Linked DNA regions of Bradyrhizobium diazoefficiens. The protein of the gene in region 1 interacts with the protein of each later gene in a pairwise test. Links are inferred from orthologs where the notes say so. Each region holds a gene or a part of one and is shown in the gene's direction. Other genes may lie near its edges.

Region 1 (7,405 bases):
AGCGCGCCGGCAACATCCAGATCGGCTATTACGGCCCGGCCTCGTTCGCCCGCGCCCGCCTGACCGGCGTCAAGACCGACGCCTTCGTCATCGACGTCAATGCCGACGGCTCGAAGGGCTATTACTCGGTGTTCTATGTGCTGGCGAAGTCGCCGTACCAGAAGATCGAGGACCTCAAGGGCAAGAATCTCGGCCTGGTCGACCCGAACTCGACCTCGGGCAACAACATGCCCCGGTTCAAGCTGAACGCGATGGGCATCGATCCCGACGCCTACTTCTCCAAGGTCGTCTTCACCGGCAGCCACGAGAATGCCGTGCTGGCGCTGGCACAGGGCACCGTCGATGTCGCTGCCAACTGGTGGAACGCCGACGACGATTCCAACCTGACCCGCATGCTCAACAAGGGCATGGTGAAGTCAACCGACGGCACCGTGATGAAGAAGGAAGACTTCCGCATCATCGTGAAGTCCGAACTCATCATCAACTCGCCCTACGCCTATCTCAGCGATCTGCCCGACGACATGAAGGCCGCGATCAAGAAAGCCTTCCTCGACGCGGCGCAGAAGGATCCCGAGGCGTTCAAGAAGCTCTCCGACGGCAAGAACAAGCCGTGGGAGCCGATCGCCAACGACGACTACAACAAGACCATCGAGCTGATTAAGTTCGTCGACGCTTTGCGCAAGAAGGCATCCTGATTTCGTCGGGACGACGCACCTCGAGCCGGGTCGATGGACCCGGCTCTTTTTCTTGATGGACCCTGTCATCGATGACGATTGCGGTTGCGATCCTACCCGAGCAGCAGCTCGCCGCCCTCAACGCCGCCTACCGCAAGGCGGTTGCGCGCAAACGTCTGCGGTTGCTGGCAGGCCTCGCTCTATTCGTGGCTGCGCTGATCGTGGCCTCGATCGGCGCCGAGGTCAATCTGCGCACCCTCTTCACCTATTTCGGTCATTTCATCAGCTATTTCGATCGCATCCTCACCCTCGACAGCGGACAACGGGTCTGGACCAATTTCGGCGAGTGGTTCTGGGGCTGGCACAAGTGGCTAAAACTGCTCGGCGAGACGCTGTTGATCAGCTATGTCGGCACGCTGATCGGCGCCGTCCTCGCCTTCCTGCTCAATTTCTTCGCGGCTGAAAACACCTCGCCTGCCATCTGGCTGCGCTTCACGGTGCGGCGCCTGCTTGAATTCGCCCGCACCGTGCCCGGCATCGTCTTCGCGCTGATCTTCGTGATCGCCTTCGGGCTCGGGCCGATGGCGGGCGTGCTCGCGATTGCCATTCACTCCACCGGCGCGCTCGGCAAGCAGTTCTCGGAGATCGTCGAGAACGCCGACATGAAGCCGGTCGAGGGCATCCGCTCCACCGGTGCGAGCTGGGTATCCTGCATGCGCTTTGCGATCCTGCCGCAGGTCTCGGCCGGCTATGCCAGCTACGCGCTGTTGCGCTTCGAGATCAATGTCCGCGAGGCCTCGGTGATGGGCTTTGTCGGCGCCGGCGGCATCGGACAGGAGCTGATCGTCGCGATCCGCAAGTTCTACTATTCCGACGTCAGCGCCATCCTCGTGACCATCATCGTGACCGTCTTCCTGATCGACATCACGACTGGCTGGGTGCGCGGCCGCCTGTTCGGCAGGGAGGCGCGGACGTGAGCAAGCCGCCGCAAGTCGACACCGCGCAGATCCGCGCGCGCTATCCCGATGTCTTCAACCGGCCGGCGTCGTCGCGTCTGGCGACGCCCTCGATGCTCGTCGCTGCGCTCGCGATCTTCGCATTCGGCCTGGTCGATCTCGATTTTTCGCCGTCTCGCCTGATCTCGGGGTTGAGCCAGCTCGGCTGGATCAGCATGATGATGATTCCGCCCGATCCGGGCTCGTCGCTGCCGCTGTACTTGAAGGCAATGGGCGAGACGCTGTCGATTGCGCTGCTCGGCACCACGCTGGCGGCGCTGCTGGCGCTGCCGGTCAGCCTGTTTGCTGCGCGCAATGTCGTGCCGGGCATCGTCCGCTTTCCCATCCGGCGTTTCCTCGATTCGATCCGCGGCGTCGATACGCTGATCTGGGCGCTGGTCTGGATCAACGTCGTCGGCCTCGGCCCGTTCGCCGGCGTGCTCGCGATCGCGGTGTCTGATTTCGGCGCCTTCGGAAAGCTGTTCTCGGAGGCGATCGAGGGCGCCGACCAGAAGCAGGTCGAGGGCATCCGCGCCTCCGGCGGCAGCGCGCTGCACGAAATCCGCTTCGGCCTGATGCCGCAGGTGCTGCCGGTGATCGCCGGCCAGGTGCTCTATTTCATCGAGTCGAACACACGCTCAGCCACCATCATCGGCATTGTCGGTGCCGGCGGCATCGGTCTCCAGCTCGCCGAACAGATCCGCGTGCTGGAATGGCAGAAAGTGTCGTTCCTGATCCTGATGATCTTGATTGCGGTCGCCGCGATCGATTTCATCTCGGGCAAGCTGCGCTTCGCGATCATTGGGCGGCGGGCGATCGCCTGAGCAAAGGTGCCGTAGGGCGGGTTAGCCGGAGGCGTAACCCACCATTGTCTATTTCCACGGAGACAGAAGAGGTGGGTTACGCCTTCGGACTGCGCTTCGCGCAGCCGAGGGCTAACCCACCCTACGATTCCACCAGAAACTCCACCCGCTCGGCGGCAAAGCGCGAGTGCTTGGTCAACAGCGGCTTGCGGTCGGGATCGAGGTCGGTGGCGTCGACAATCAGGATCGGCCGTCCGAGCGGCAGATCGAGCCGCGCGGCGTCGGTGGCATCGACGATGCCGCCGGTGATCCGGGTGGCGCCGCGGCGGTAGTCGCGGACACCGTAATGCTCGAGCAGCTTCGTCATCGAGCGCGTTGCGGCAAACACATCGCCCGCGCCCGGGAACAGCTCCGCCGACAGCCAGGTGGTGGAAACGCAGATCGGCGTGCGGTCGGCCAAACGTATTGCTTCGATCCGGAGCAGCGGCGCGCCGACCTTCAAGCCGAGCTCGCGCGCGAGTTCGCGGGTCGCGACATCATCGGTCGCCTCGATCAGCCGGCCGTGTGGCTCGCGACCGTCGGCGCCGACGATCTCGGAAAAGCGTGTGCGCGAGCGCAGCGGATAGGCGAGCTTCTGCGCCTCGACGTAGGTTCCGCTGCCGCGCTCTGCGCGCACAATGCCGCGCTCGGCGAGCGCCGCCAGCGCGCGCCGCACGGTATGGCGATTGACGCGATAGGTCTCGGCGATCTCCATCTCGCCCGGCAGCTTGTCGCCGGCGGCAAAGCGGCCGTCGGCGATGCCGCGTTCGATGCCGTCGGCAACGAGGCGCCACAGCGCGACGCCTGAAGAGGCGGTGTCCTGCATGCTCATGTCGCCGGCGAGCCTAGCCCAGAAATCACAGCTTTGTCACGAAACAGTCATGGTGCTCTCGTATCAAGTTGTCTATTATCATAGACAACTTGAATTCGGCAAGTTGTGTCGAAACGTTCGGTGGATCGGTGACCCCTCACAATACCCAGCAAGCCCAGCGCCAGGCCGCCATGGCCGTGCTGGCGCACGCGGAGGCGGGCGAGATCGCCGCTCGCCTCCGCGCTATCGCTTTGCCCGGCCATCAGGATTTGCGTGTGCCGGAGAACGGATTGGTAATGCTGCGCGGCCGGGTCGGCGGCGACGGCGCGCCGTTCAATCTCGGCGAGGCAACGGTGTCGCGCGCGGCGGTGCGGCTTGCGAGCGGCGAGGTCGGCTTTGGCTACACGCTCGGGCGCGATGGCGAGAAGGCGCGGCTGATCGCCTTGTGCGACGCGCTGGTGCAGTCGCGGGATTTCGGTGGACTCGTGGAGCGCGACGTTATCGCGCCGTTGCGCGAGCAGCTTATGATTCGCCGCAAGCAGGCGGCGGAAGAGACCGCTGCGACGAAGGTTGATTTCTACACCATGGTGCGCGGTGAGGGGTGAGGCCATGACCACGATTGCGGAACTGCCGCCCGGCTTCGTCGACAAGGTGTTGTCGGCGCAATCCACCTTTCGCTCGGTCATGGACGCGATGGCGCGACCGGGCTCGGTCCAGCGCATCGTGCCGATGGCGGGAACAGCAGGGGCGATGATGCGCGGTACCGCCGCAATCGCGCTGACACTGTTCGATCACGACACGCCGCTCTGGCTCGATGCGCGGATGTCGGAAAGCTCCGACGTGACGAAATGGCTGAAGTTCCACACCGGCGCGCCGGTGGTGCAGGATTCGTCGATCGCGGCCTTCGCGTTGATCAGTGATGGCGTTCTGCTTCCGCCGCTCGAGCGCTTCGCGCTCGGTACCAACGAATATCCGGATCGTTCGACCACGGTGATCATTCAGGTCGAGAGCCTGGACAGAGGACGGAGCTTTGAGCTGCGCGGCCCCGGCATCGACGGTGTCGCGACGCTCCAGGCCTCGATCAAGCCCTTCGATCTGTTCGAGCAGTTGCGTTTCAACGAGACGCTGTTTCCGCGTGGCATCGATTTGGTTCTGGTCGCCGATGACGCCGTGGTTGCGGTCCCGCGCACCACGCGAATCGTGAGTAAGGGAGGCTGACGCATGTATGTCGCAGTCAAAGGCGGCGAACGGGCCATCGAGAACGCCCATCGCCTGCTCGCCAATGCGCGCCGCGGCGACCAAAGCGTTGCGGAAATCTCCCTCGACCAGATCTCGGAGCAGCTCGGGCTCGCCGTCGATCGCGTCATGAGCGAGGGCTCGCTCTATGACCGCGAGCTCGCGGCGCTGGCGATCAAGCAGGCGCGCGGCGATCTGATCGAGGCGATCTTCCTGGTCCGCGCCTTCCGTGCCACCTTACCGCGCTTCGGCGCCAGCGAGCCGGTCGACACCGGCGCCATGCGGGTGCAGCGGCGGGTGTCGTCGACCTTCAAGGACATTCCCGGCGGCCAGATCCTCGGGCCGACCTTCGACTACACCCATCGCCTGCTCGATCCCTCGCTGGCCGAAGGGTTTGTCCCGGAACCGCCGGCTGTGGTCGAAGCCTCGACCGCGCCGACGCCGCGCGTGACCGATATTCTCGGCCGCGACGGGCTGATCGAGACCTCGCCGCAAGCCGAAGACGGCGCCAGCGTCGGCGATCTGACCCGCGAGCCACTGAATTTCCCGGCCGACCGCGATTTGCGCCTGCAAAATCTCGCCCGCGGCGATGAAGGCTTTCTGCTGGCGATGGGCTACTCCACCCAGCGCGGCTATGGCCGCAACCATCCCTTCGCCGGCGAGATCCGCTTCGGCGGGGTCGAGGTCGAATACTTGGCAGAGGACGTCGGCTTCGCCGTTCCGCTCGGCTCGATCGAGCTGACCGAGTGCCAGATGGTCAACCAGTTCAAGGGCTCAGTGACGGAAGCGCCGTGCTTCACCCGTGGTTACGGCCTTGCCTTCGGCCAGAGCGAGCGCAAGACCATGTCAATGGCGCTGGTCGATCGGGCGCTTCGCGCCCGCGAGCTCGGGGAAGAGGTGGGAGCCCCGGCGCAAGATGAAGAATTCGTCATGTCACATTCGGACAACGTCCAGGCGACCGGCTTCGTCGAGCATCTCAAGCTGCCGCACTATGTCGACTTCCAGTCCGAGCTCGGCCTTCTGCGCAAGCTGCGCAAGGAATTCGCTGAAGCCTCGAACGAGGCCAACGCCACCGACGCCATGAAGGAGGCCGCGGAATGAACGCGCCCGCCTACAACTTCGCCTATCTCGACGAACAGACCAAGCGGATGATCCGCCGCGCGATCCTGAAGGCGATCGCGATCCCCGGCTATCAGGTGCCGTTCGCCAGCCGCGAAATGCCGATGCCCTATGGTTGGGGCACCGGAGGCGTGCAGGTGACGGCCGCGATCCTGGGGCCGCAGGACGTGCTGAAGGTGATCGACCAGGGCTCCGACGACACCACCAACGCGATCTCGATCCGCAAATTCTTCGCCAAGACCGCCGGCGTGGCCACGACGACGTCGACGGACGAGGCAACGGTGATCCAGACCCGTCACCGAATTCCCGAGACGTCGCTGCACGCAAACCAGGTGCTGGTCTATCAGGTGCCGATCCCGGAGCCGCTGCGTTTTCTCGAGCCGCGCGAGACCGAGACACGGCGCATGCATGCGCTCGCCGAATACGGCCTGATGCATGTGAAGCTTTACGAGGACATCGCGCGCTTCGGCCATATTGCGACCGCCTACGCCTACCCGGTGAAGGTGAACGCGCGCTACGTGATGGACCCGTCGCCGACGCCGAAATTCGACAATCCCAAGATGGACAATTGCCCGGCGCTGCAATTGTTCGGCGCGGGCCGCGAGAAGCGCATCTATGCGATCCCGCCCTATACTCAGGTGGTGTCGCTCGATTTCGAGGATCACCCGTTCGAGCCCTACCGCTTCAACGCGCCCTGTGCACTGTGCGCCGCCGAGAATTCCTACCTCGACGAGATCGTCACCGACGACCAGGGCAGCCGCATGTTCGTCTGCTCGGACACCGATTATTGCGAGGGACGTCAGGCCGCCGGCCATCACGGCGCCTTGAGTGCTGCGCCCTACAAGGGCAAGGCACAGGGGGGTGCAAATGGCTGATCAAGATCTGCTCGAAACCGATCAGCCGCTGCTGGTCGCGGAAAGCCTCAGCAAGTCCTACGGCCGCATTGCTGCGTGCCGTGACGTCTCGTTCTCGCTCTATCCCGGCGAAGTGCTGGCGATCGTCGGCGAATCCGGCTCCGGCAAGTCGACGCTGCTGCAGCTCCTGTCGGGCCAGCTCGCCGCCAGCGGCGGGCAGGTGTCGTATCGGATGCGCGACGGCATCACCCGCGATCTCGCCGCGCTCGGTGAAGCCGAGCGGCGCTTCCTGTTCCGCACCGATTGGGGCTTTGTGCACCAGGATCCCGCGCAGGGGCTGCGCATGGCGGTCTCGGCTGGCGCCAATGTCGGTGAGCGGCTGATGGCGGTCGGGTGGAATCACTACGGCCGTATCCGCGACACTGCATCCGACTGGCTCAGCCGCGTCGAGATCGACGTCGGGCGTATCGACGATGCGCCGCGCACCTATTCCGGCGGCATGCGCCAGCGCCTCCAGATCGCCCGCAACCTCGTCACCGAGCCGCGGCTGGTGTTCATGGACGAGCCGACCGGCGGCCTCGATGTCTCCGTGCAGGCGCGTCTGCTCGACCTCCTGCGCAGCCTCGTCGCCGAGCTGAATCTCGCCGTTATCATCGTCACCCACGATCTCGCGGTCGCGCGGCTATTGTCGCATCGCGTGATGGTGATGAAGGGCGGCCGCGTCATCGAGACCGGTCTCACCGACCAGGTGCTCGACGATCCGCGCGAGCCCTATACGCAACTCCTCGTTTCCTCGATTCTGCCGCCATAAGCCTTCCAAGATGAGCCTTCCTATGACCGCCATGATCGACATCGCCGACGCCAAGAAGACCTT
Region 2 (6,424 bases), on another replicon or contig:
GCGATTGCCGCCCCAGATGTCGGGCCCGTTATTGCCGGTGGGGATGTAGACGAGGTTCAGTTTCGGATCGAACGAGGCCGTGATCCATGAATTCGGCGAACCGTTGGTGTAGTGCCGCGTCGGCGACGGCAGCTCATTCTCGTCCGCCGCGCCGGAGTCCCAGGCCCAAACCAGCTTGCCGGTGTAGACGTCGAAGCCGCGGATCACACCTGAAGGAACTTCGACCGCATAATTGTCGATCACCGCGGCGGCGACGACGAGAATCTTGTCACTGACCACAGGCGGTGACGTCGGCTCGAAGAAGCCCGCCGTCTTGATCCCCATCCCCTGCTGGAGGTCCAGGCTGCCATGATCGCCAAAACTGTCGCAAAGCTTGCCGCTGTCGGCATCGAGGGCGATCATGCGCCCGTCATTGACGGGCAGGAAAATCCGCCGCGGGCATTCGGCGGGCGCGGGACTGCCGCTGCTGTCGACGGCGCCCGCCGCGGTTTCGTGGTAGGAGACCCCGCGGCAGGTCATGTGCTGGAACGTCTTGTTGAACACCAGCTTGGGATCGTATCGCCAACGTTCCTTGCCGGTCTTGGCGTCGAGCGCAAACAGCACCTGGTGCTGTGAACAGAGATAGAGTGTGTCGCGCACCTTGATCGGCGTGACTTCGAAAGTGGTCTCGCCGGAATCGTTTGGTGTCGGCATGTCGCCGGTGCGGAAGGTCCAGGCGACCTTGAGGTTGCCGACATTGTCAGGCGTGATCTGTTTCAGCGGCGAATAGCGCTGACCGAATTGCGTGCGTCCATACGCCCGCCAATCGCCATCCGGCTGCGGGTCGGCCTCGCTTTGCTGCACGGCAGAACCGGATTCGGCGATCGTGCCGTTGATATCGTGATAGCTGGACAGAAGCGCGACCACGAGGACGACCGAAGTCGCGACCACGCCGATCCAGAGTGGCAGCGTCGCGTTTCGGTAAGACACCGGCTCGTCTCGCAGCAGCCCGCGCACGATCACTGGCGTGAGAAGCCAGAGCGCCATCGGGAAGACGATGTCGCCGCGCGATGCGAGCGGCCACCAGTCGAATTGCACCTCATAGACGGCCCACGCCAGCGTGCCGACCAGCACGACCGCAAACAGCCAGAGCGCCGAACGGCGCCGTGCGAGCAGCAACGCACCGGTGGCGAGAATGCCGACGCCGAGGATGACATAGAAGATCGATCCGCCCAATGCGGCGAGCCAGAGGCCGCCGCCCGCGAGCACCAGACCGATCAGAGCGTAGATGAGAGCCGTGATAAAGACTGCCCTGGATCGCTGCATGGCTGCTCCGGCGCGGAAAAACGGATGGCGTCTGTGCAGCGCAAGCGCAACAGGCGACCTCCACCATCAAGGACTGTGGTCCACTCAACCACAACTGACAACCTTCAAAGTGCTGCGTTTATGTGACATCCTCGCGCAGAAGCATCCAAGAGCGAAGTTCTTCAAAATGCAGGCGACATGTTCAACAACAAGTGTCCGCAGTCGCCGCTAAATCTTTGGAACCACACCCACCATGTATCTCGGCATCGATCTCGGCACCTCCGCGGTCAAGACGGTTCTCGTCGATAGCGCCCAGCGGGTGATTGCGAGCCAGAGCCGGGCGCTGACGATCGCCTCGCCGCTATCAGGCTATTTCGAGCAGGATCCCGCCCAGTGGATCGAAGCGACCTTTGCCACGCTGGACGCCTTGAAGGCGTCACATGGAAAAGAGCTGGCGGCGGTCGAAGGCATCGGGCTGTCCGGCCAGATGCATGGTGCCACGCTGCTCGATGCGAACGACACGCCGTTGCGGCCTTGCATCCTCTGGAACGACGGACGCTCCGCCGCGGAGTGCCGCATTCTGGAACAGCGCTGGCCCGCCTTGCGTGCGACGACGGGCAACAAGGCGATGCCCGGCTTCACGGCGCCAAAACTGCTCTGGATTGCCACGCACGAGCCTGAGATTTTTGCGGCGACAACACGCGTCCTGATGCCGAAGGCCTATCTGCGGCTGGTCCTGGCAGGCGAGGCGATCGAGGACGTCTCGGATGCATCGGGATCGCTCTGGCTCGACGTGGCGCGACGGGACTGGTCGGATGCCGCACTGGCTGCGACCGGCCTGTCGCGCGCGCACATGCCGAGCCTGGTCGAGGGCTGCGCGCCCGCGGCAACGCTGCGCAGCGAGCTGGCGCAGCGCTGGGGCATGGCGAGGTGCCCGATGATCGCGGGCGGGGCCGGCGACAATCCCGCGGGCGCCATCGGCATCGGCGCAATCAGGCCAGGAACCGCGTTCATTTCGCTGGGAACCTCAGGCGCCTTGCTGGCGCCGACAAGCCATGTTGCCGCCAATCCGGACCGCGTGGTCCACACGTTCTGCCACGCGATCCCCCGCATGTGGATTCAGGCCGGCGCGATCCTCTCGGCGGCCTCCTGTCTGGCCTGGGTCGCGCGCCTGTTCGGCGCCGCCGAGGCCGAACTGCTGGCGCCGCTGGGGTCGCGCCCGCAGGCGCCGTCTCCGGTGAGCTTCCTGCCTTATCTCGCGGGCGAGCGAACGCCGCATGACGACCCCGTCGTGCGCGGCATGTTCGAAGGTTTGAGCCACGGCACCGACCGCGCGGCGATCGTGCAGGCTGTGCTCGAAGGCGTTGCCTTCGCGCTCGCGGATTGCCGGGACTCGCTCGCCGCGGCCGGCATCTCGGTCGCGGAGGCCGATGTCATCGGCGGCGGATCGCGGTCCCGGTTCTGGCTGTCAGTGTTGGCCAACGTTCTGAACGTTCCGATCCATCGCTTTGCCGAAGGTGAAACGGGCGCAGCGTTTGGTGCGGCGAGATTAGGGCGGCTTGCTGTCACCGGCGAGGCAATCGCCACCGTCTGTACGGCCCCGCAACGGATCGAGACCTTCGAACCGGAGCGCGCGCTGGTCGAAGCCTATGCCGAACGGCTTCCCGGCTGGCGCGAACTGTATCGGCCGCGCCACTAGCATCGCTTCGCCCCCGAATTTCTGACTGTTCGCTGTTGCCCTGCGCCGCGGCCTTTTGTTTAATGCGTAGACCGCGCTTTAAAAAAATGGAGACGCGGACGGGAAACGCAACATTGTGCGGCGGGAGGCAGGATGAACGATCCGATCCTCGAGATGCGGGGAGTTTCAAAATCCTTCTTCGCCATCAAGGCGCTGCGCGCGGTCGACCTGACCGTCTATGCCGGCGAGATTCATGCCCTGATGGGCGAGAATGGCGCGGGCAAGTCGACCCTCATGAAAATCCTGTCGGGGGCCTACCGGCCCGATCCCGGCGGCGAGATCCGCATCGAGGGTAAGCCGGTGCGCATCGAAGGTCCGCTCGGCGGGCGGGCCGCGGGCATCTCGATCATCTATCAGGAGCTCTCTCTGGCTCCCAATCTGAGCGTCGCGGAGAATATTTATCTCGGCCGCGAGGTCTCCCGTTCGGGATTTCTGGCGCGCGGTGTCATGCGCGAGGGCGTCGGCCCGATCCTGGAGCGGTTGGGCGCGGACTTCCTGCCGTCGACGTTGGTGGCGCATCTCTCCATGGGGCAGCGCCAGCTCGTCGAGATCGCGCGTGCGCTGCACGCGCGCTCGAAAATCCTGATCATGGACGAGCCGACCACCGCGTTGTCGGCCGGCGAGAGCGAACGGCTGTTTGCGCTGATCCGGCAACTCCGCGCGGAGGGACTCGCCATCATCTACATCTCGCACCGCATGGACGAGGTCTATGCGCTCGGGGATCGCGTCACCGTGTTGCGCGACGGCCGCCTGGTCGGCTCGCTCGACAAGCAGGATATCCGCGCCGATGCCATCGTGCGCATGATGGTCGGGCGCGATGTCTCATCCTTCTATAAGAAGGATCACGATTCCGGGGCCGAGAGGGGGCACCCCGTGCTCACAGCCATCGACATGGCGGACGGGCAGCGCGTCAAAGGCTGCTCGTTCACTGTGCATGCGGGCGAGGTGGTGGGGCTTGCCGGCCTGATCGGCGCCGGTCGCACCGAGCTTGCGCATCTCATCATCGGCGCGGCTCCGAGAATTTCCGGCCGTCTCGAGCTTGAAGGCCGCCCGATCGAGATCCGCACCCCCGGCGAGGCGCTCGAGGCGGGCATCGCCTATTTGACCGAGGACAGGAAGGCACTCGGCCTGTTCCTCGACATGTCCTGTCTGGACAACATCAATCTCGCCGTGCTCGGACGCGATGCCAAGCTCGGCTGGCTCTTGGATCGCGACAAGGCGCGCGAGCGGGCCGACCGGGCCTTTGTGGGACTGAGCATCCGCGCCACCAATGTCGGTGTCCCCGCAGGGGGCCTGTCCGGCGGCAACCAGCAGAAGGTCCTGCTGTCGCGGCTTCTCGCCATCGCGCCAAAGGTCCTGATCCTCGACGAGCCGACGCGCGGTGTTGACGTCGGCGCCAAGTCCGAGATCTATTCGATCATCGACAATCTCGCCAAGGCCGGCACCGCGATCCTCGTCATCTCGTCCGATCTCCCGGAAATCATCGGCATCTGCGATCGGGTCATCGTGATGCGGTCGGGACTTGTCGCGGGCGAGGTCAGGCGAACCGAGGCGGCGCCGCTCGCTCAGGAAGACATCATGGCCCTCGCCACGGGAACGGAGCATCTCGATGCCTGACAACGGATCGACGCAGGCGAAGGCGGCCACCGCAAACGGCCTTGCCGCCGCCCAGGCGACGAAGCGCCAGCGCGTCAGGCTCCTGATCCGCGCCGCCGGCATGCTGCCGGTGCTGCTGCTATTGTGCGCCGGCTTTCATTATTTATCGGATGGCCGTTTCTTCACCGGACAGAATCTCGGCATCGTCCTGCAGCAGGCCGCGGTCAACACCGTGCTCGCCGCGGGCATGACCTTCGTCATCCTCACTGGCGGCATCGATCTCTCGGTCGGCTCGATCCTGGCGGCGTCCGCGATGGCCGGCCTGACGATGTCGAAATTGCCCGAGTTAGGTGCGCTGTGGCTGCCGGCCGCCGTTCTCACCGGCCTCGGCTTCGGCGTCGTCAATGGCGCGTTGATCGCTCTGCTGCGGCTGCCGCCCTTCATCGTCACGCTGGGCTCGCTCACCGCCGTGCGCGGCCTGGCGCGGCTGCTCGGCGCCGACACCACGGTGTTCAATCCGTCGATTCCCTATGCCTTCATCGGCAACGGCTCGCTGACGCTCATTCCCGGTGTGGCGTCGATCCCGTGGCTCTCGGTGATCGCTTTGCTCGTCATCCTCGTTTCGTGGCTGGTGCTGCGCCGAACCGTGCTCGGCGTGCACATCTATGCTGTCGGCGGCAATGAAAGCGCGGCGCGGCTTGCCGGCATCAAGGTCTGGGCCGTTCTGATCTTCGTCTATGGCGTGTCGGGGCTGCTGGCCGGGCTCGGGGGCGGCATGCAGGCGGCGCGGCTCTATGCGGCCAACGGCTTGCAGCTCGGACAGAGCTACGAGCTCGACGCCATCACCGCGGTGATCCTCGGCGGCACCTCGTTCGTCGGCGGCATCGGGTCGATCTGGGGGACGCTGGTCGGCGCGCTGATCATCGCCGTGCTCTCGAACGGCCTCATCCTCACCGGCGTTTCCGACATCTGGCAATATGTGATCAAGGGGCTGGTGATCATCGGCGCCGTCGCGCTGGATCGCTATCGGCTGCAAGGCTCGGCCAGAACTTGAAGGCTCCGCGAGAACCTAAGGGATCGGGGCGCGCTGCGAGATTCCGTTACGGCAACTGGTCTGCCGTGTCGGGGATGAGGACAGACCAGGGAGGAAGCCAATGTTGAAGATGACCACGCTCGCCGGCGCCGCGATGGCGCTTGCCCTGACCACCGCGCCGTCTTTCGCCAAGGAGCTCAAGTCGATCGGCGTCTCGCTGGGGTCGATGGGCAACCCGTTCTTCGTCGCCTTGTCGAAGGGCGCCGAGTTCGAGGCCAAGAAGACCAATCCCAATGTGAAGATCACCACCGTCGGCTTCGAATACGATCTCGGCAAGCAGGTCACCCAGATCGACAATTTCATCGCCGCCGGCGTCGATCTGATCCTGTTGAACCCCGGTGATCCCAAGGCGATCGGGCCTGCGATCAAGAAGGCGCAGGCGGCGGGTATCGTCGTCGTCGCGGTCGACACCGCGGCCGAAGGCGCCGATGCCACCGTGACCACCAACAACGTCCAGGCCGGCGAGATCTCCTGCCAGTACATCGTCGACAAGCTCGGGGGCAAGGGCGACGTCATTATCGAGAACGGACCGCAGGTCTCGGCCGTGATCGACCGCGTCACCGGCTGCAAGAACGTGCTCGCGAAGAATCCCGGGATCAAGGTGCTGTCGAGCGACCAGGACGGCAAGGGTTCGCGCGAGGGCGGCCTCACGGTCGCGCAGGGCTATCTGACGCGCTTTCCCAAGATCGACGCCATCTTCGCCATCAACGATC

What was found. Proteins that work in one complex are often made in the same cells at the same time.
Region 2: the proteins of phnG (region 1) and JJE66_RS34015 interact in binary tests that used the Escherichia coli proteins (3 or more experiments, as listed by UniProt). The link is inferred for Bradyrhizobium diazoefficiens from one-to-one orthologs.

Annotation. Positions count from the first base shown.
Region 1 is NZ_JAENXS010000001.1:2,883,364-2,890,768, forward strand. What follows is about bases 2,310-5,220. They hold phnG (phosphonate C-P lyase system protein PhnG), read left to right. Parts: upstream 2,310-3,513; coding sequence 3,514-3,927; downstream 3,928-5,220. Other genes in these bases: phnE (phosphonate ABC transporter, permease protein PhnE), read left to right, coding at 2,310-2,493; phnF (phosphonate metabolism transcriptional regulator PhnF), read right to left, coding at 2,615-3,343; phnH (phosphonate C-P lyase system protein PhnH), read left to right, coding at 3,932-4,540; JJE66_RS13640 (carbon-phosphorus lyase complex subunit PhnI), read left to right, coding at 4,544-5,220. Outside these bases: phnD (phosphonate ABC transporter substrate-binding protein), read left to right, coding at 1-695; phosphonate ABC transporter, permease protein PhnE, read left to right, coding at 767-1,651; more of phnE, read left to right, coding at 1,648-2,309; more of JJE66_RS13640, read left to right, coding at 5,221-5,659; JJE66_RS13645 (alpha-D-ribose 1-methylphosphonate 5-phosphate C-P-lyase PhnJ), read left to right, coding at 5,656-6,552; phosphonate C-P lyase system protein PhnK, read left to right, coding at 6,545-7,342; phosphonate C-P lyase system protein PhnL, read left to right, coding at 7,365-7,405. UniProt on the Escherichia coli protein: Together with PhnH, PhnI and PhnL is required for the transfer of the ribose triphosphate moiety from ATP to methyl phosphonate.
Region 2 is NZ_JAENXS010000003.1:573,011-579,434, forward strand. Bases 2,379-5,377 are described here. They hold JJE66_RS34015 (sugar ABC transporter ATP-binding protein), read left to right. Parts: upstream 2,379-3,115; coding sequence 3,116-4,639; downstream 4,640-5,377. Other genes in these bases: xylB (xylulokinase), read left to right, coding at 2,379-2,983; JJE66_RS34020 (ABC transporter permease subunit), read left to right, coding at 4,632-5,377. In the rest of the region: JJE66_RS34005 (glucose/quinate/shikimate family membrane-bound PQQ-dependent dehydrogenase), read right to left, coding at 1-1,305; more of xylB, read left to right, coding at 1,538-2,378; more of JJE66_RS34020, read left to right, coding at 5,378-5,672; JJE66_RS34025 (ABC transporter substrate-binding protein), read left to right, coding at 5,773-6,424. UniProt on the Escherichia coli protein: Part of the ABC transporter complex RbsABC involved in ribose import. Responsible for energy coupling to the transport system.